Regions from separate parts of the Cytobacillus sp. FSL W7-1323 genome, predicted to be linked through region 3. Evidence: a T-box and tRNA genes for the amino acid it is inferred to sense, from the RefSeq annotation. Region 3 holds a T-box; the other regions hold tRNA genes.

Region 1 (4,177 bases), 1.5 Mb from region 3:
GAAGGTTAAGAGGAGAGGTTAGCTCACGCGAAGCTTTGAATCGAAGCCCCAGTAAACGGCGGCCGTAACTATAACGGTCCTAAGGTAGCGAAATTCCTTGTCGGGTAAGTTCCGACCCGCACGAAAGGCGTAACGATCTGGGCACTGTCTCAACGAGAGACTCGGTGAAATTATAGTACCTGTGAAGATGCAGGTTACCCGCGACAGGACGGAAAGACCCCGTGGAGCTTTACTGTAGCCTGATATTGAATTTTGGTACAGCTTGTACAGGATAGGTAGGAGCCTTAGAAGCCGGAGCGCTAGCTTCGGTGGAGGCGTCGGTGGGATACTACCCTGGCTGTATTGAAATTCTAACCCACATCCCTTATCGGGATGGGAGACAGTGTCAGGTGGGCAGTTTGACTGGGGCGGTCGCCTCCTAAAGAGTAACGGAGGCGCCCAAAGGTTCCCTCAGAATGGTTGGAAATCATTCGTAGAGTGTAAAGGCACAAGGGAGCTTGACTGCGAGACCTACAAGTCGAGCAGGGACGAAAGTCGGGCTTAGTGATCCGGTGGTTCCGCATGGAAGGGCCATCGCTCAACGGATAAAAGCTACCCCGGGGATAACAGGCTTATCTCCCCCAAGAGTCCACATCGACGGGGAGGTTTGGCACCTCGATGTCGGCTCATCGCATCCTGGGGCTGTAGTCGGTCCCAAGGGTTGGGCTGTTCGCCCATTAAAGCGGTACGCGAGCTGGGTTCAGAACGTCGTGAGACAGTTCGGTCCCTATCCGTCGTGGGCGCAGGAAATTTGAGAGGAGCTGTCCTTAGTACGAGAGGACCGGGATGGACGCACCGCTGGTGTACCAGTTGTCTTGCCAAAGGCATCGCTGGGTAGCTATGTGCGGAAGGGATAAGTGCTGAAAGCATCTAAGCATGAAGCCCCCCTCGAGATGAGATTTCCCATAGCGCAAGCTAGTAAGATCCCTGAAAGATGATCAGGTTGATAGGTTAGAGGTGTAAGTGTGGCGACACATGTAGCTGACTAATACTAATCGATCGAGGACTTAACCAAACAGGCGATTACTCAATAAATATCTTCTTCAACATTACCTAGTTTTGAGGGAACGATTCCCTTACAATTTCATAGTCCGGTGGCGATAGCGAGAAGGTCACACCCGTTCCCATACCGAACACGGAAGTTAAGCTTCTCAGCGCCGATGGTAGTTAGGGGCTGTCCCCTTGTGAGAGTAGGACGTTGCCGGGCATACATATTGGAGGATTAGCTCAGCTGGGAGAGCATCTGCCTTACAAGCAGAGGGTCGGCGGTTCGATCCCGTCATCCTCCACCATTTTTTTGTGTTTATTTGCCGGCCTAGCTCAATTGGTAGAGCAACTGACTTGTAATCAGTAGGTTGGGGGTTCAAGTCCTCTGGCCGGCACCACTTGTACGAGCCATTAGCTCAGTTGGTAGAGCATCTGACTTTTAATCAGAGGGTCGAAGGTTCGAGTCCTTCATGGCTCACCATTTATATATGCGGGTGTGGCGGAATTGGCAGACGCACCAGACTTAGGATCTGGCGCCGCAAGGCGTGGGGGTTCGACTCCCTTCACCCGCACCATTTTTATTTTGAATATTTGCGGAAGTAGTTCAGTGGTAGAACATCACCTTGCCAAGGTGAGGGTCGCGGGTTCGAATCCCGTCTTCCGCTCCAATAAGTGCCGGGGTGGCGGAACTGGCAGACGCACAGGACTTAAAATCCTGCGGTAGGTGACTACCGTACCGGTTCGATTCCGGTCCTCGGCACCACTTATTGATGCGCCCGTAGCTCAATTGGATAGAGCGTTTGACTACGGATCAAAAGGTTAGGGGTTCGACTCCTCTCGGGCGCGCCATAAACGGGAAGTAGCTCAGCTTGGTAGAGCACTTGGTTTGGGACCAAGGGGTCGCAGGTTCGAATCCTGTCTTCCCGACCATTTTTATTACTCTTTTTGGGGCCTTAGCTCAGCTGGGAGAGCGCCTGCTTTGCACGCAGGAGGTCAGCGGTTCGATCCCGCTAGGCTCCACCAAAAACATTTTAAAAAAGTTATTGACATAACAAGTTAAGATGTTGTATGATTATAAAGTCGCTTCTGAAGCGAATGAGATTGTTCTTTGAAAACTGAACGAACGTAAAACGTCAAGCGTAATTCTAAAAAAGCTGATTTATCAGCAACAAAGCACCATAGGTGCAAATGAGCTAATCAAACACTTTATTGGAGAGTTTGATCCTGGCTCAGGACGAACGCTGGCGGCGTGCCTAATACATGCAAGTCGAGCGAATCTGAGGGAGCTTGCTCCCAAAGATTAGCGGCGGACGGGTGAGTAACACGTGGGCAACCTGCCTGTAAGACTGGGATAACTCCGGGAAACCGGGGCTAATACCGGATAATATCTATTTATACATATAATTAGATTGAAAGATGGTTCTGCTATCACTTACAGATGGGCCCGCGGCGCATTAGCTAGTTGGTGAGGTAACGGCTCACCAAGGCGACGATGCGTAGCCGACCTGAGAGGGTGATCGGCCACACTGGGACTGAGACACGGCCCAGACTCCTACGGGAGGCAGCAGTAGGGAATCTTCCGCAATGGACGAAAGTCTGACGGAGCAACGCCGCGTGAGTGATGAAGGTTTTCGGATCGTAAAACTCTGTTGTTAGGGAAGAACAAGTATCGGAGTAACTGCCGGTACCTTGACGGTACCTAACCAGAAAGCCACGGCTAACTACGTGCCAGCAGCCGCGGTAATACGTAGGTGGCAAGCGTTGTCCGGAATTATTGGGCGTAAAGCGCGCGCAGGCGGTTCCTTAAGTCTGATGTGAAAGCCCACGGCTCAACCGTGGAGGGTCATTGGAAACTGGGGAACTTGAGTGCAGAAGAGGAAAGTGGAATTCCAAGTGTAGCGGTGAAATGCGTAGAGATTTGGAGGAACACCAGTGGCGAAGGCGACTTTCTGGTCTGTAACTGACGCTGAGGCGCGAAAGCGTGGGGAGCAAACAGGATTAGATACCCTGGTAGTCCACGCCGTAAACGATGAGTGCTAAGTGTTAGAGGGTTTCCGCCCTTTAGTGCTGCAGCAAACGCATTAAGCACTCCGCCTGGGGAGTACGACCGCAAGGTTGAAACTCAAAGGAATTGACGGGGGCCCGCACAAGCGGTGGAGCATGTGGTTTAATTCGAAGCAACGCGAAGAACCTTACCAGGTCTTGACATCCTCTGACAATCCTAGAGATAGGACTTTCCCCTTCGGGGGACAGAGTGACAGGTGGTGCATGGTTGTCGTCAGCTCGTGTCGTGAGATGTTGGGTTAAGTCCCGCAACGAGCGCAACCCTTGATCTTAGTTGCCAGCATTCAGTTGGGCACTCTAAGGTGACTGCCGGTGACAAACCGGAGGAAGGTGGGGATGACGTCAAATCATCATGCCCCTTATGACCTGGGCTACACACGTGCTACAATGGATGGTACAAAGGGCTGCAAGACCGCGAGGTTTAGCCAATCCCATAAAACCATTCTCAGTTCGGATTGTAGGCTGCAACTCGCCTACATGAAGCCGGAATCGCTAGTAATCGCGGATCAGCATGCCGCGGTGAATACGTTCCCGGGCCTTGTACACACCGCCCGTCACACCACGAGAGTTTGTAACACCCGAAGTCGGTGGGGTAACCTTTTGGAGCCAGCCGCCTAAGGTGGGACAGATGATTGGGGTGAAGTCGTAACAAGGTAGCCGTATCGGAAGGTGCGGCTGGATCACCTCCTTTCTAAGGAATATACGGAATTGACTTGATGTTAGACTGTTCGTTCAGTTTTGAGAGTGCAATCTCTTTGATATGATTAAATACTTTACCGTGAAGTTATGTGGGCCTATAGCTCAGCTGGTTAGAGCGCACGCCTGATAAGCGTGAGGTCGATGGTTCGAGTCCATTTAGGCCCACCATTTTAACTTTAATACGGGGCCTTAGCTCAGCTGGGAGAGCGCCTGCTTTGCACGCAGGAGGTCAGCGGTTCGATCCCGCTAGGCTCCACCAACAAATCGTTCTTTGAAAACTAGATAATGTAATGAAGAAGATTACCGAGTAATCGCCACCTTAGTTATTTTTTCTCTCTATATATTATAGATTGATTTAAGATACTAAACTTTTTTAATAAACACAACC
Region 2 (4,177 bases), 400 kb from region 3:
ACCCCATAAATAACAGCTTTTTACCTGGATGTGTCATCATAAAACCTAAGAGCAAACGATATTGGGCAAATTTTTGCCAATAATCTCCTGGCATCTTGTCTAGCAGGGATTTCTTCCCATGGACAACCTCATCATGTGATAACGGTAAGAGAAAATTTTCGGAGTATGCATACATTAATGAAAAAGTCATTTTATTATGGTGGTATTGCCGTTCATGTGGGGCTTTCTCCATATAAGATAATACATCATTCATCCACCCCATATTCCATTTATAACTGAAACCTAATCCGCCATAGTGAACAGGAGCCGTTACTTGGGGCCAATCTGTAGAATCCTCTGCCATCATCAAGATAGAAGGATCATAAGCAAAAACAGCCTTATTTAATTTCTGTAAAAATTGAATACCAAATGGATTTTCCCTATTCTCGTTATTAGGCCAAAAAATGATATTTGATACTGCATCAATTCTAAATCCATCGACATGGTATTTTTCCATCCAAAAAATAGCATTGGATATGAGGAAACTATGAACCTCTGTTTTACTTAAATTAAAATTAGCTGTACCCCAAACAAAATTTTCCCTATCAGCTTCTGTTTCGTATTCATAAACATATTCACCATCTAAACAATATAGCCCATGTTGATCTTTACAGAAATGTCCTGGTACCCAATCTAAAATAACACCAATATTATTTTGATGACATTGATCAATAAAAAACATTAAATCTTTTGGTTCACCATATCTACTAGTAGCCGAATAATAGCCTGTTCCTTGATACCCCCATGAACGATCATAAGGGTGTTCAATTATAGGCATCAATTCAATATGTGTAAAACCATGCTCCTTTACGTAAGGAATGATTTCTTCTGCTAGTTCACTGTATGTCAATAAAAGGCCATTCCTCTTTTTCCATGTACCTAAGTGCATCTCATATATCATCATAGGTTCTGAAAATGCTTTCCTTTGTTGTTTTTCCTTTTGCCAGCCTTGGTCCTTCCATTTGTAACCTTCTAAGGAATAAACAATCGAAGCAGTACTAGGCCGTAATTCTGAACAAAAAGCAAAAGGATCAGCCTTTAAAAAAGTTTGTTCATCCTTGTTCTTAATTGCATATTTATAAATTTCTCCTGTTAAATCTCCATCTAGCTGAATTCTCCATATCCCCTCTTTATTTACTTTATCTAATGAAAAACCTTCGCCATTCCAATGATTAAAAGAACCAACTAATGATATTGAGGTGGCATGTGGAGCATAGATAGTAAAGGAAGTAACCCAATTATCTCCTTCTTTATGACGGTGTGATCCAAACAGTTCGTATGCCTTAAATAAGCTTCCTTCATGAAACAAGTGCATTTCGAATTCAGTGGGGTATGCAGTTGTATTCATCTTAATTCATTCCACTCCTTGTATTACATTACTCTTTCTTAAATAATTCGTCTTAAGTATAAAAATCCCTTGTTATTTTTCAAATTATTTTGACATCTAATGACAGATAATATAACATCCAAAAAGTGTTAGCCACATAAAAAAGAAGCTGTCAACTTATGTTGACAGCTTCTTTTTTATGACCCCTACGGGATTCGAACCCGTGTTACCGCCGTGAAAGGGCGGTGTCTTAACCGCTTGACCAAGGGGCCAACTGGCGGAGAAGGAGGGATTTGAACCCTCGCGCCGGTTGCCCGACCTACACCCTTAGCAGGGGCGCCTCTTCAGCCACTTGAGTACTTCTCCATATGGCTCCGCAGGTAGGATTCGAACCTACGACCGTTCGGTTAACAGCCGAATGCTCTACCACTGAGCTACTGCGGAATAATATAAATGGTGGGCCTAAATGGACTCGAACCATCGACCTCACGCTTATCAGGCGTGCGCTCTAACCAGCTGAGCTATAGGCCCCTATTTAAGCGGGTGAAGGGAATCGAACCCTCATCATCAGCTTGGAAGGCTGAGGTTTTACCACTAAACTACACCCGCAATGGGGCGGCTGATGGGAATCGAACCCACGAATGTCGGAACCACAATCCGATGCGTTAACCACTTCGCCACAACCGCCATAAAAGATGGCTCAGGACGGAATCGAACCGCCGACACAAGGATTTTCAGTCCTTTGCTCTACCGACTGAGCTACTGAGCCAAAATAATAAATATGTAAATGGCGGTCCGGACGGGACTCGAACCCGCGACCTCCTGCGTGACAGGCAGGCATTCTAACCAACTGAACTACCGGACCAGATTGCGGGGGCAGGATTTGAACCTGCGACCTTCGGGTTATGAGCCCGACGAGCTACCGGACTGCTCCACCCCGCGATAATAATATGAATGGCGGAGGAAGAGGGATTCGAACCCCCGCGGGCTTTAACACCCCTGTCGGTTTTCAAGACCGATCCCTTCAGCCAGACTTGGGTATTCCTCCGAATAATGGTGGACCTTGTAGGACTCGAACCTACGACCGGACGGTTATGAGCCGTCTGCTCTAACCAGCTGAGCTAAAGGTCCATCATTCTATCTATGGTAGCGGCGGAGGGGATCGAACCCCCGACCTCACGGGTATGAACCGTACGCTCTAGCCAGCTGAGCTACACCGCCATAGAATATATTGTATAAAATTAATTGGTGGAGCCTAGCGGGATCGAACCGCTGACCTCCTGCGTGCAAAGCAGGCGCTCTCCCAGCTGAGCTAAGGCCCCTAAAAATATATATGTATATCTAGTGGTCGGGAAGACAGGATTCGAACCTGCGACCCCTTGGTCCCAAACCAAGTGCTCTACCAAGCTGAGCTACTTCCCGATACAAAACGCGCCCGAGAGGAGTCGAACCCCTAACCTTTTGATCCGTAGTCAAACGCTCTATCCAATTGAGCTACGGGCGCTTAATTTTAAAAAGAATGGTGCCGAGGACCGGAATCGAACCGGTACGGTAGTCACCTACCGCAGGATTTTAAGTCCTGTGCGTCTGCCAGTTCCGCCACCCCGGCACATATTGGAGCGGAAGACGGGATTCGAACCCGCGACCCTCACCTTGGCAAGGTGATGTTCTACCACTGAACTACTTCCGCAAATATTTAAAATGAAAAATGGTGCGGGTGAAGGGAGTCGAACCCCCACGCCTTGCGGCGCCAGATCCTAAGTCTGGTGCGTCTGCCAATTCCGCCACACCCGCATATTAAAATGATCAAATGGTGAGCCATGAAGGACTCGAACCTTCGACCCTCTGATTAAAAGTCAGATGCTCTACCAACTGAGCTAATGGCTCGTACAAAGCACGAGTGGTGCCGGCCAGAGGACTTGAACCCCCAACCTACTGATTACAAGTCAGTTGCTCTACCAATTGAGCTAGGCCGGCAAATACACACAAAAAATGGTGGAGGATGACGGGATCGAACCGCCGACCCTCTGCTTGTAAGGCAGATGCTCTCCCAGCTGAGCTAATCCTCCAATATGTATGCCCGGCAACGTCCTACTCTCACAAGGGGACAGCCCCTAACTACCATCGGCGCTTTAGAAGCTTAACTTCCGTGTTCGGTATGGGAACGGGTGTGACCTTCTCGCTATCGCCACCGGACTTTTTAAAGACATATATTATTATAACGTCTTTAATAAAATTTTCAAGAGAAATTTTAAATCATTCTCTAAAAACTAGGTAATGTTGAAGAAGATATTTATGAGTAATCGCCTATGCGTTGCTGATGCGACTACTTACGTAGTGCTGTCTAGCTGCGGCGGCTTGGAGCCGCCCGCATTTCGTATTGTCCAGCTACAGCGCCTAGGTGCTCGAGGTCATAAGTCAAATTTGTCATGAGGTTAAAGAACAACCTCCTGTCAAATCTGTCTTATGCTTGTCGCACCTGTGCAAGGCGCTTTCGCTTTTCGTTTTTGGTTAAGTCCTCGATCGATTAGTATTAGTCAGCTACATGTGTCGCCACACTTCCACCTCTAACCTATCAACCTGATCATCTTTCAGGGATCTTACTAGCTTGCGCTATGGGAAATCTCATCTCGAGGGGGGCTTCATGCTTAGATGCTTTCAGCACTTATCCCTTCCGCACATAGCTACCCAGCGATGCCTTTGGCAAGACAACTGGTACACCAGCGGTGCGTCCATCCCGGTCCTCTCGTACTAAGGACAGCTCCTCTCAAATTTCCTGCGCCCACGACGGATAGGGACCGAACTGTCTCA
Region 3 (4,177 bases):
CAAGATAGTAAAGGGAGGCGTAGTGCATGGACGTTCGTATGAAATGGTTGTACCGTTTAGGCTTTGTTTTGCTTGTTCTCATTTTACTTTATATCTTTTTTCAATTAAAAGAATTATGGCTCCCTCTTTTAAAATTACTGCTTGTTGTGCTGATTCCGTTTTTACTTGGGGCATTTTTTACTTATCTCTTACACCCTATGGTTGAAAAGTTACATCAAACGGGTATGCACAGAGGATTAGCAGCTTTAGGAATTTATTTATTATTTTTTGGTGGTGTTGGCTACGGATTGTATAAAGGGATTCCGGCTTTTATTCATCAACTAAATGATTTAGTTGATCATGCGCCAGAGTTTGCCGAGCAATATCGCTCTTTTATTGCTTTGATTCAAGAACGCACATCTGAATGGCCAGAAACATTACAATTACGTGTAGAGGATGGGATTAACAATATTGAAGCAGCATTAGATAAATTATTAACAAAGGCAATTAATATATTGCTTGAGATTCTTAATTATGCTTTAATCATCGCTATTATCCCATTTATCTCCTTTTACCTTTTAAAAGATTATACGGATGTAAAAAAAGCAGTCTGGTACTTAACGCCAAGAAGATGGAGAAAAGAAGCTGTTTTGTTTATAAGAGATGTTGATAAGTCACTCGGAGGTTATATTCGTGGGCAGCTCCTTGTATGTTTAGTAATCGGGGTGATTTCAGCTACTTTATTTTGGGTGTTCGGTATGAAGTATCCATTGTTGCTTGGTTTTATCATTGCAATAACCAATATTATTCCGTATTTTGGTCCAATTATTGGTGCAGTCCCAGCGGTGATTATTGCAGCGACCCTGTCAGTCAAAATGGTGATTATCACATTAATTATTATAGTTGTATTGCAATTTGTGGAAGGGAATATATTATCTCCTTTAATTGTAGGGAAAAGCTTACATATGCACCCCCTCATTATTATGCTTTCATTACTAGCTGGTGGAGAAGCTGGCGGTATCATTGGTTTAATTATGGCTGTTCCGATTTTGGCAATCCTAAAAATTAGTCTTATACATGCACGTAAACTATTAATGAACCGACATAGGGCAGATAAGGTATAGTTTCAGCTGAATTTGTTGATACTGTTAGACATTGATATTGACAAAAGAGCAAAAATCTAGCTATAATTCGACTATATCTATTTAAATAATGTAAGATGTTGATGGAAGAAGTATGTTATAGTCCATTCGAAAGAGAGGAAATTCCATGGCTGAGAGAATTTCTCGATGAAGGATAACAGAAAGCTAATCCGGAGTGCAGTTAACTACTGCCGTTCACCGCGTTAAGGTGCTTTGAGAGGTGAGAGTTTTCTTTCACAATCAGGGTGGTACCGCGAGCTTAAGTTCTCGTCCCTGTATTGGGGATGAGGGCTTTTTTTTATGGTTACATAAATTTTTTAGGAGGTTTTTTTATGAAACATTTAACTGGTGCAGAAATTAGACAAATGTTTTTAGATTTTTTTAAAGAAAAAGGTCACGCAGTGGAACCGAGTGCTTCTTTAGTACCACATGAAGATCCGTCACTACTATGGATTAATAGTGGTGTAGCTACATTGAAGAAATATTTTGATGGTCGAGTGATTCCCGAAAATCCAAGGATCGTTAATGCACAAAAATCAATACGTACCAATGATATTGAAAATGTTGGGAAGACAGCACGTCACCATACATTCTTTGAAATGCTTGGGAATTTTTCTATCGGTGACTACTTTAAAGAAGAAGCGATTCTATATGCTTGGGAATTCTTGACGAGTCCAAAATGGATTGGTTTTGAAGAAGACAAATTATCTGTGACAATCCACCCTGAGGACGATGAAGCGTACAAATTATGGAGAGAAAAAGTAGGTGTACCAGAAGAACGAATTATTCGTTTGGAAGGGAATTTCTGGGATATTGGTGAAGGACCAAGTGGACCGAACACAGAAATTTTCTATGATAGGGGAGAAGAGTATGGTAACGATTTAAATGATCCTGAGCTCTATCCTGGGGGAGAGAACGAACGTTACTTGGAAGTATGGAACCTTGTATTTTCTGAGTTTAACCATAATCCAGATGGAACATATACTCCACTACCAAAGAAAAATATTGATACGGGCATGGGCTTAGAGCGTATGGCTTCAGTTGTGCAAAATGTAAAGACGAATTTTGACACAGATCTATTTATGCCAATCATTAAAGGAACAGAAGATATTTCTGCTGAGAAATATGGAAAAACTGCGGAACAAGATGTCGCATTTAAAGTGATTGCTGACCACATTCGTACAGTAGCATTTGCAATTGGTGATGGTGCTCTTCCATCAAATGAAGGTAGAGGATATGTTCTTAGACGATTATTACGTCGCGCGGTTCGTTATGCGAAACAAATCAATATTCATCGTCCGTTCATGTTTGAGTTAGTACCAGTGGTTGCAGAAATAATGGTTGATTATTATCCACAAGTAAAAGAAAAAACGGCTTTTATTCAAAAAGTCATTAAAAACGAAGAAGAACGCTTCCATGAAACGTTACACGAGGGTTTAGCTATTCTTTCAGAAGTAATGAAAAAAGAAAAAGCTAATGGACATACTGTAATCGATGGAAAAGATGTTTTCCGTCTTTATGATACGTATGGTTTCCCCGTTGAATTAACAGAGGAGTACGCAGAAGAAGAAGGGATGAGCATCGACCATGATGGCTTTGAAAAAGAGATGGAAAATCAGCGTGATCGCGCTCGAGCTGCTCGTCAAGATATAGATAGTATGCAAGTCCAGGATAGTGTCCTAGGTGAAATTACGGTAGACAGTAGGTTTGTTGGGTATGAACAATTGACGATTGATACTGAAGTAGCTGCAATTGTAAGTGGTGGCGAGCTAGTAGACCAAGCTGGTCAAGGCGAAGAGGTTCAATTAATATTGACAGCTACTCCTTTCTATGCTGAAAGTGGTGGGCAAATCGCTGATAAGGGAACTCTAACAGCAAGTGGCGTGAGGGTTGAAATAAAAGATGTGCAAAAAGCTCCAAATGGACAAAACCTCCATCGTGCAGTTGTCACAGAAGGAGAATTAAAAGCTCATTCATCGGTTAAAGCATCTGTAGATTATTTTAATCGTAATAAAATCGTAAAAAATCATACTGCGACACATCTTCTTCATCAAGCATTGAAAGATGTATTAGGTACGCATGTAAATCAAGCAGGTTCTCTCGTTGAACCAGATCGACTAAGATTTGACTTTTCTCACTTTGGACAAGTAACAGGAGATGAGTTAGAGAAAATCGAAGCCATTGTTAACGAGAAAATTTGGAATAGCTTAAATGTGCAAATTGACCTGAAAGATATTGAAGAAGCAAAAGCAATGGGAGCAATGGCTTTATTTGGAGAAAAGTATGGGAAAATTGTACGAGTTGTTCAAATCGGTGATTATTCATTAGAACTTTGTGGTGGCTGTCATGTGGCAAATACTGCAGTCATTGGTTTGTTCAAAATCCAATCTGAAAGCGGGATTGGTGCAGGCACAAGAAGAATAGAAGCAGTCACAGGTGAAGGTGCTTATAAGATGATGACAGAGCAAATCTCTGTATTAAAAGAGGCTGGAGCTAAATTAAAATCAAATATAAAAGATGTACCAGTAAAAATTGACAGCTTACATGCAGAGATCAAGCAATTACAAAGAGAAAATGAATCATTAGCAACTAAATTGGGTAATATTGAAGCTGGAAGCTTGATTGACCAAGTGAAAGAAGTGAACGGTGTAAAAGTATTAGCTGCAAAAGTTCAGGCGACAGACATGAACCACTTGCGTAATATGGCAGATGAATTAAAACAAAAGCTTGCTTCAGCAGTGGTTGTACTAGGTAGTGCGAATGAAGGAAAAGTGAATTTAATTGCCGGTGTGACAGATGATTTGATTAAAAGTGGCTATCATGCGGGTAAATTAATTAAGGAAGTGGCTACTCGCTGTGGAGGCGGTGGCGGTGGACGTCCAGATATGGCGCAAGCTGGTGGAAAAGACCCAGCAAAATTAGAGGGAGCGTTACAATTTGTAGAGGAATGGGTAAAATCCGTTTGATTCCCGAATAGTTTAGTGTAAAATGTAGGTAAACAAAAGCGAATCATAAAAAGAAGAGGTTATATAACCTCTTCTTCATGAACTTGGTGT
Region 4 (4,177 bases), 630 kb from region 3:
GCGCTAGCTTCGGTGGAGGCGTCGGTGGGATACTACCCTGGCTGTATTGAAATTCTAACCCACATCCCTTATCGGGATGGGAGACAGTGTCAGGTGGGCAGTTTGACTGGGGCGGTCGCCTCCTAAAGAGTAACGGAGGCGCCCAAAGGTTCCCTCAGAATGGTTGGAAATCATTCGTAGAGTGTAAAGGCACAAGGGAGCTTGACTGCGAGACCTACAAGTCGAGCAGGGACGAAAGTCGGGCTTAGTGATCCGGTGGTTCCGCATGGAAGGGCCATCGCTCAACGGATAAAAGCTACCCCGGGGATAACAGGCTTATCTCCCCCAAGAGTCCACATCGACGGGGAGGTTTGGCACCTCGATGTCGGCTCATCGCATCCTGGGGCTGTAGTCGGTCCCAAGGGTTGGGCTGTTCGCCCATTAAAGCGGTACGCGAGCTGGGTTCAGAACGTCGTGAGACAGTTCGGTCCCTATCCGTCGTGGGCGCAGGAAATTTGAGAGGAGCTGTCCTTAGTACGAGAGGACCGGGATGGACGCACCGCTGGTGTACCAGTTGTCTTGCCAAAGGCATCGCTGGGTAGCTATGTGCGGAAGGGATAAGTGCTGAAAGCATCTAAGCATGAAGCCCCCCTCGAGATGAGATTTCCCATAGCGCAAGCTAGTAAGATCCCTGAAAGATGATCAGGTTGATAGGTTAGAGGTGGAAGTGTGGCGACACATGTAGCTGACTAATACTAATCGATCGAGGACTTAACCAAAAACGAAAAGCGAAAGCGCCTTGCACAGGTGCGACAAGCATAAGACAGATTTGACAGGAGGTTGTTCTTTAACCTCATGACAAATTTGACTTATGACCTCGAGCACCTAGGCGCCGCAGCTGGACAGAACTACGTAAGTAGTATCCTACAGCACGCATTCAGGCGATTACTCAATAAATATCTTCTTCAACATTACCTAGTTTTGAGGGAACGATTCCCTTACAATTTCATAGTCCGGTGGCGATAGCGAGAAGGTCACACCCGTTCCCATACCGAACACGGAAGTTAAGCTTCTCAGCGCCGATGGTAGTTAGGGGCTGTCCCCTTGTGAGAGTAGGACGCTGCCGGGCAAACTACCCCAATTTTTGGGGTTATTTTTTGGCCCCTTGGTCAAGCGGTTAAGACACCGCCCTTTCACGGCGGTAACACGGGTTCGAATCCCGTAGGGGTCACCATTTTGGAGGATTAGCTCAGCTGGGAGAGCATCTGCCTTACAAGCAGAGGGTCGGCGGTTCGATCCCGTCATCCTCCACCATTTTTGTGTTTATTTGCCGGCCTAGCTCAATTGGTAGAGCAACTGACTTGTAATCAGTAGGTTGGGGGTTCAAGTCCTCTGGCCGGCACCACTCGTCCTTTGTACGAGCCATTAGCTCAGTTGGTAGAGCATCTGACTTTTAATCAGAGGGTCGAAGGTTCGAGTCCTTCATGGCTCACCATTTATATTTGCGGGTGTGGCGGAATTGGCAGACGCACCAGACTTAGGATCTGGCGCCGCAAGGCGTGGGGGTTCGACTCCCTTCACCCGCATTAGTATTTTATAATGGATATTTGCGGAAGTAGTTCAGTGGTAGAACATCACCTTGCCAAGGTGAGGGTCGCGGGTTCGAATCCCGTCTTCCGCTCCATATGCGCCCGTAGCTCAATTGGATAGAGCGTTTGACTACGGATCAAAAGGTTAGGGGTTCGACTCCTCTCGGGCGCGTTTTATTTCGGGAAGTAGCTCAGCTTGGTAGAGCACTTGGTTTGGGACCAAGGGGTCGCAGGTTCGAATCCTGTCTTCCCGACCACGAATACTTTTTAGGGGCCTTAGCTCAGCTGGGAGAGCGCCTGCTTTGCACGCAGGAGGTCAGCGGTTCGATCCCGCTAGGCTCCACCAATTTAATTTTTAACAATATATTTTATGGCGGTGTAGCTCAGCTGGCTAGAGCGTACGGTTCATACCCGTGAGGTCGGGGGTTCGATCCCCTCCGCCGCTATTGCTTTTTTATTAATGGAGGAATACCCAAGTCTGGCTGAAGGGATCGGTCTTGAAAACCGACAGGGGTGTTAAAGCCCGCGGGGGTTCGAATCCCTCTTCCTCCGCCATTAATATTTATTATCGCGGGGTGGAGCAGTCCGGTAGCTCGTCGGGCTCATAACCCGAAGGTCGCAGGTTCAAATCCTGCCCCCGCAATCTGGTCCGGTAGTTCAGTTGGTTAGAATGCCTGCCTGTCACGCAGGAGGTCGCGGGTTCGAGTCCCGTCCGGACCGCCATTTACATATTTATTATTTTGGCTCAGTAGCTCAGTCGGTAGAGCAAAGGACTGAAAATCCTTGTGTCGGCGGTTCGATTCCGTCCTGAGCCACCATTTAGTCTTTTTTGGAGGGGTAGCGAAGTGGCTAAACGCGGCGGACTGTAAATCCGCTCCTTCGGGTTCGGCAGTTCGAATCTGCCCCCCTCCACCATCTAGGGGTATAGTTTAATGGTAAAACGAAGGTCTCCAAAACCTTTGATGTGGGTTCGATTCCTACTACCCCTGCCAATTATGGCGGTTGTGGCGAAGTGGTTAACGCATCGGATTGTGGTTCCGACATTCGTGGGTTCGATTCCCATCAGCCGCCCCATTTTCAAACATTTTATTGGGCTATAGCCAAGTGGTAAGGCAACGGATTTTGATTCCGTCATTCGTAGGTTCGAACCCTACTAGCCCAGTTATGGCAGCATAGCCAAGTGGTAAGGCAGAGGTCTGCAAAACCTTTATCCCCGGTTCAAATCCGGGTGTTGCCTTTATGCCGGTGTGGCGGAATTGGCAGACGCGCACGACTCAAAATCGTGTTCCTTCGGGAGTGTCGGTTCGACCCCGACCACCGGTATGTTAAAGTTCTTAAATGCGGGTGTAGTTTAGTGGTAAAACCTCAGCCTTCCAAGCTGATGATGAGGGTTCGATTCCCTTCACCCGCTTAAATAGGGGCCTATAGCTCAGCTGGTTAGAGCGCACGCCTGATAAGCGTGAGGTCGATGGTTCGAGTCCATTTAGGCCCACCATTTATATTATTCCGCAGTAGCTCAGTGGTAGAGCATTCGGCTGTTAACCGAACGGTCGTAGGTTCGAATCCTACCTGCGGAGCCATACATATTTTAGTTTGCGCCTTTAGCTCAGCTGGATAGAGCAACAGCCTTCTAAGCTGTGGGTCAGAGGTTCGAATCCTCTAAGGCGCGTCAAAGCTCTTAAATCTTCTATAAGGTTTATGAGCTTTTTTTGTATGATTAATTTTAAATTAAGCTTCTAGGCATCTAGTTGAAAGCTTTGTAGATAAGTACAAAAAAAAAGCTTCCATGAATGGAAGCTAAAAAGGGGGATTTACACTTGTAATAGAAGTTTCTCCAAATAAATCTTTTTTTATACCTATATTTTCTTTATTTTACATATTTCTCTCATTAACAAATTATTTCACTTTTCTAACACATATTATTAGTAATATAGATGAGAAAGATTAGATGTTTAAGAAAGAGGGGCTTTTTATGAAGAAGTGGATATCAACCTTTTCTGTAATTATGATTATTTTTCTTGCTGCTTGTGGAAATGCAGAGAATGATGCAAACTCTAGTGGTGGGGAAGGATCAGTTCCTGCTGCAATCGATGCCAGTATCTCGATACCAAGTCAGATTAAAAGGAACGAAGAAGTACGCTTGGAAGTTACTGTTACTCAGGGAGACGAGTCTGTGGAAGATGCAGATGAAGTAAAATTTGAATTGTGGGAAGATGGGAAAAAGGATAATGGTGAATTAATAGAAGCAGAACACGAGAATGATGGCAAGTACGTTGCATCCTATACATTTGAAAAAGATGCTATCTATCATATTCAGTCACATGTCACCGCAAGAAGTATGCACACTATGCCTAAAGTTAAAGTGGCGGTAGGCAGTGCTGAAATAGATAACGAAGAAGAAAATCAAGGCCACAGCGCACATGAGCATGATGGAAATGTAGCGATACATATAAGTCCTACTGCTGATATTAAGACGAATGAGGAAACTCCATTTGATATTCATATTACTAAAGAAGAACAAGGACTTGAAGAGGCAAATGTGAGGTTAGAAATCGTTCAGTCAATTGATGATCATCAGGTGGCATGGGTAGATGCAGTAGAGGAAACTA

The links. A T-box is a leader RNA that pairs with one kind of tRNA and senses whether it is charged. The one in region 3 lies ahead of alaS (alanine--tRNA ligase), so its partner is inferred to be a tRNA-Ala.
Region 1: it encodes a tRNA-Ala, which carries the amino acid that the T-box ahead of alaS (alanine--tRNA ligase) is inferred to sense. The anticodon was not compared.
Region 2: it encodes a tRNA-Ala, which carries the amino acid that the T-box ahead of alaS (alanine--tRNA ligase) is inferred to sense. The anticodon was not compared.
Region 4: it encodes a tRNA-Ala, which carries the amino acid that the T-box ahead of alaS (alanine--tRNA ligase) is inferred to sense. The anticodon was not compared.

The regions. Positions count from the first base shown of each region.
Region 1 covers NZ_CP151998.1:95,774-99,950, forward strand. Annotated here, with positions in the region: rRNA gene MKX67_RS00460 (23S ribosomal RNA) at 1-1,054, shown strand, start outside; rRNA gene rrf (5S ribosomal RNA) at 1,130-1,246, shown strand; tRNA gene MKX67_RS00470 (tRNA-Val) at 1,256-1,331, shown strand; tRNA gene MKX67_RS00475 (tRNA-Thr) at 1,349-1,424, shown strand; tRNA gene MKX67_RS00480 (tRNA-Lys) at 1,432-1,507, shown strand; tRNA gene MKX67_RS00485 (tRNA-Leu) at 1,517-1,601, shown strand; tRNA gene MKX67_RS00490 (tRNA-Gly) at 1,620-1,694, shown strand; tRNA gene MKX67_RS00495 (tRNA-Leu) at 1,701-1,789, shown strand; tRNA gene MKX67_RS00500 (tRNA-Arg) at 1,799-1,875, shown strand; tRNA gene MKX67_RS00505 (tRNA-Pro) at 1,880-1,956, shown strand; tRNA gene MKX67_RS00510 (tRNA-Ala) at 1,974-2,049, shown strand; rRNA gene MKX67_RS00515 (16S ribosomal RNA) at 2,233-3,781, shown strand; tRNA gene MKX67_RS00520 (tRNA-Ile) at 3,881-3,957, shown strand; tRNA gene MKX67_RS00525 (tRNA-Ala) at 3,973-4,048, shown strand.
Region 2 covers NZ_CP151998.1:3,603,044-3,607,220, forward strand. Annotated here, with positions in the region: gene glgB (1,4-alpha-glucan branching enzyme) at 1-1,387, opposite strand, end outside; tRNA gene MKX67_RS18085 (tRNA-Glu) at 1,567-1,638, opposite strand; tRNA gene MKX67_RS18090 (tRNA-Ser) at 1,642-1,732, opposite strand; tRNA gene MKX67_RS18095 (tRNA-Asn) at 1,736-1,810, opposite strand; tRNA gene MKX67_RS18100 (tRNA-Ile) at 1,821-1,897, opposite strand; tRNA gene MKX67_RS18105 (tRNA-Gly) at 1,905-1,975, opposite strand; tRNA gene MKX67_RS18110 (tRNA-His) at 1,978-2,053, opposite strand; tRNA gene MKX67_RS18115 (tRNA-Phe) at 2,063-2,135, opposite strand; tRNA gene MKX67_RS18120 (tRNA-Asp) at 2,155-2,231, opposite strand; tRNA gene MKX67_RS18125 (tRNA-Met) at 2,235-2,308, opposite strand; tRNA gene MKX67_RS18130 (tRNA-Ser) at 2,322-2,414, opposite strand; tRNA gene MKX67_RS18135 (tRNA-Ile) at 2,421-2,497, opposite strand; tRNA gene MKX67_RS18140 (tRNA-Met) at 2,511-2,587, opposite strand; tRNA gene MKX67_RS18145 (tRNA-Ala) at 2,613-2,688, opposite strand; tRNA gene MKX67_RS18150 (tRNA-Pro) at 2,712-2,788, opposite strand; tRNA gene MKX67_RS18155 (tRNA-Arg) at 2,797-2,870, opposite strand; tRNA gene MKX67_RS18160 (tRNA-Leu) at 2,887-2,975, opposite strand; tRNA gene MKX67_RS18165 (tRNA-Gly) at 2,982-3,056, opposite strand; tRNA gene MKX67_RS18170 (tRNA-Leu) at 3,076-3,160, opposite strand; tRNA gene MKX67_RS18175 (tRNA-Lys) at 3,178-3,253, opposite strand; tRNA gene MKX67_RS18180 (tRNA-Thr) at 3,268-3,343, opposite strand; tRNA gene MKX67_RS18185 (tRNA-Val) at 3,360-3,435, opposite strand; rRNA gene rrf (5S ribosomal RNA) at 3,445-3,562, opposite strand; rRNA gene MKX67_RS18195 (23S ribosomal RNA) at 3,874-4,177, opposite strand, start outside.
Region 3 covers NZ_CP151998.1:3,201,675-3,205,851, reverse strand. Annotated here, with positions in the region: gene MKX67_RS16220 (AI-2E family transporter) at 27-1,103, shown strand; T-box leader at 1,193-1,399, shown strand; gene alaS (alanine--tRNA ligase) at 1,454-4,087, shown strand.
Region 4 covers NZ_CP151998.1:3,831,861-3,836,037, reverse strand. Annotated here, with positions in the region: rRNA gene MKX67_RS19580 (23S ribosomal RNA) at 1-758, shown strand, start outside; rRNA gene rrf (5S ribosomal RNA) at 992-1,108, shown strand; tRNA gene MKX67_RS19570 (tRNA-Glu) at 1,139-1,213, shown strand; tRNA gene MKX67_RS19565 (tRNA-Val) at 1,218-1,293, shown strand; tRNA gene MKX67_RS19560 (tRNA-Thr) at 1,309-1,384, shown strand; tRNA gene MKX67_RS19555 (tRNA-Lys) at 1,399-1,474, shown strand; tRNA gene MKX67_RS19550 (tRNA-Leu) at 1,484-1,565, shown strand; tRNA gene MKX67_RS19545 (tRNA-Gly) at 1,589-1,663, shown strand; tRNA gene MKX67_RS19540 (tRNA-Arg) at 1,667-1,740, shown strand; tRNA gene MKX67_RS19535 (tRNA-Pro) at 1,749-1,825, shown strand; tRNA gene MKX67_RS19530 (tRNA-Ala) at 1,839-1,914, shown strand; tRNA gene MKX67_RS19525 (tRNA-Met) at 1,941-2,014, shown strand; tRNA gene MKX67_RS19520 (tRNA-Ser) at 2,031-2,123, shown strand; tRNA gene MKX67_RS19515 (tRNA-Met) at 2,138-2,211, shown strand; tRNA gene MKX67_RS19510 (tRNA-Asp) at 2,215-2,291, shown strand; tRNA gene MKX67_RS19505 (tRNA-Phe) at 2,311-2,386, shown strand; tRNA gene MKX67_RS19500 (tRNA-Tyr) at 2,400-2,483, shown strand; tRNA gene MKX67_RS19495 (tRNA-Trp) at 2,487-2,560, shown strand; tRNA gene MKX67_RS19490 (tRNA-His) at 2,567-2,642, shown strand; tRNA gene MKX67_RS19485 (tRNA-Gln) at 2,659-2,730, shown strand; tRNA gene MKX67_RS19480 (tRNA-Cys) at 2,735-2,805, shown strand; tRNA gene MKX67_RS19475 (tRNA-Leu) at 2,810-2,891, shown strand; tRNA gene MKX67_RS19470 (tRNA-Gly) at 2,909-2,979, shown strand; tRNA gene MKX67_RS19465 (tRNA-Ile) at 2,987-3,063, shown strand; tRNA gene MKX67_RS19460 (tRNA-Asn) at 3,074-3,148, shown strand; tRNA gene MKX67_RS19455 (tRNA-Arg) at 3,164-3,237, shown strand; gene MKX67_RS19450 (FixH family protein) at 3,541-4,177, shown strand, end outside.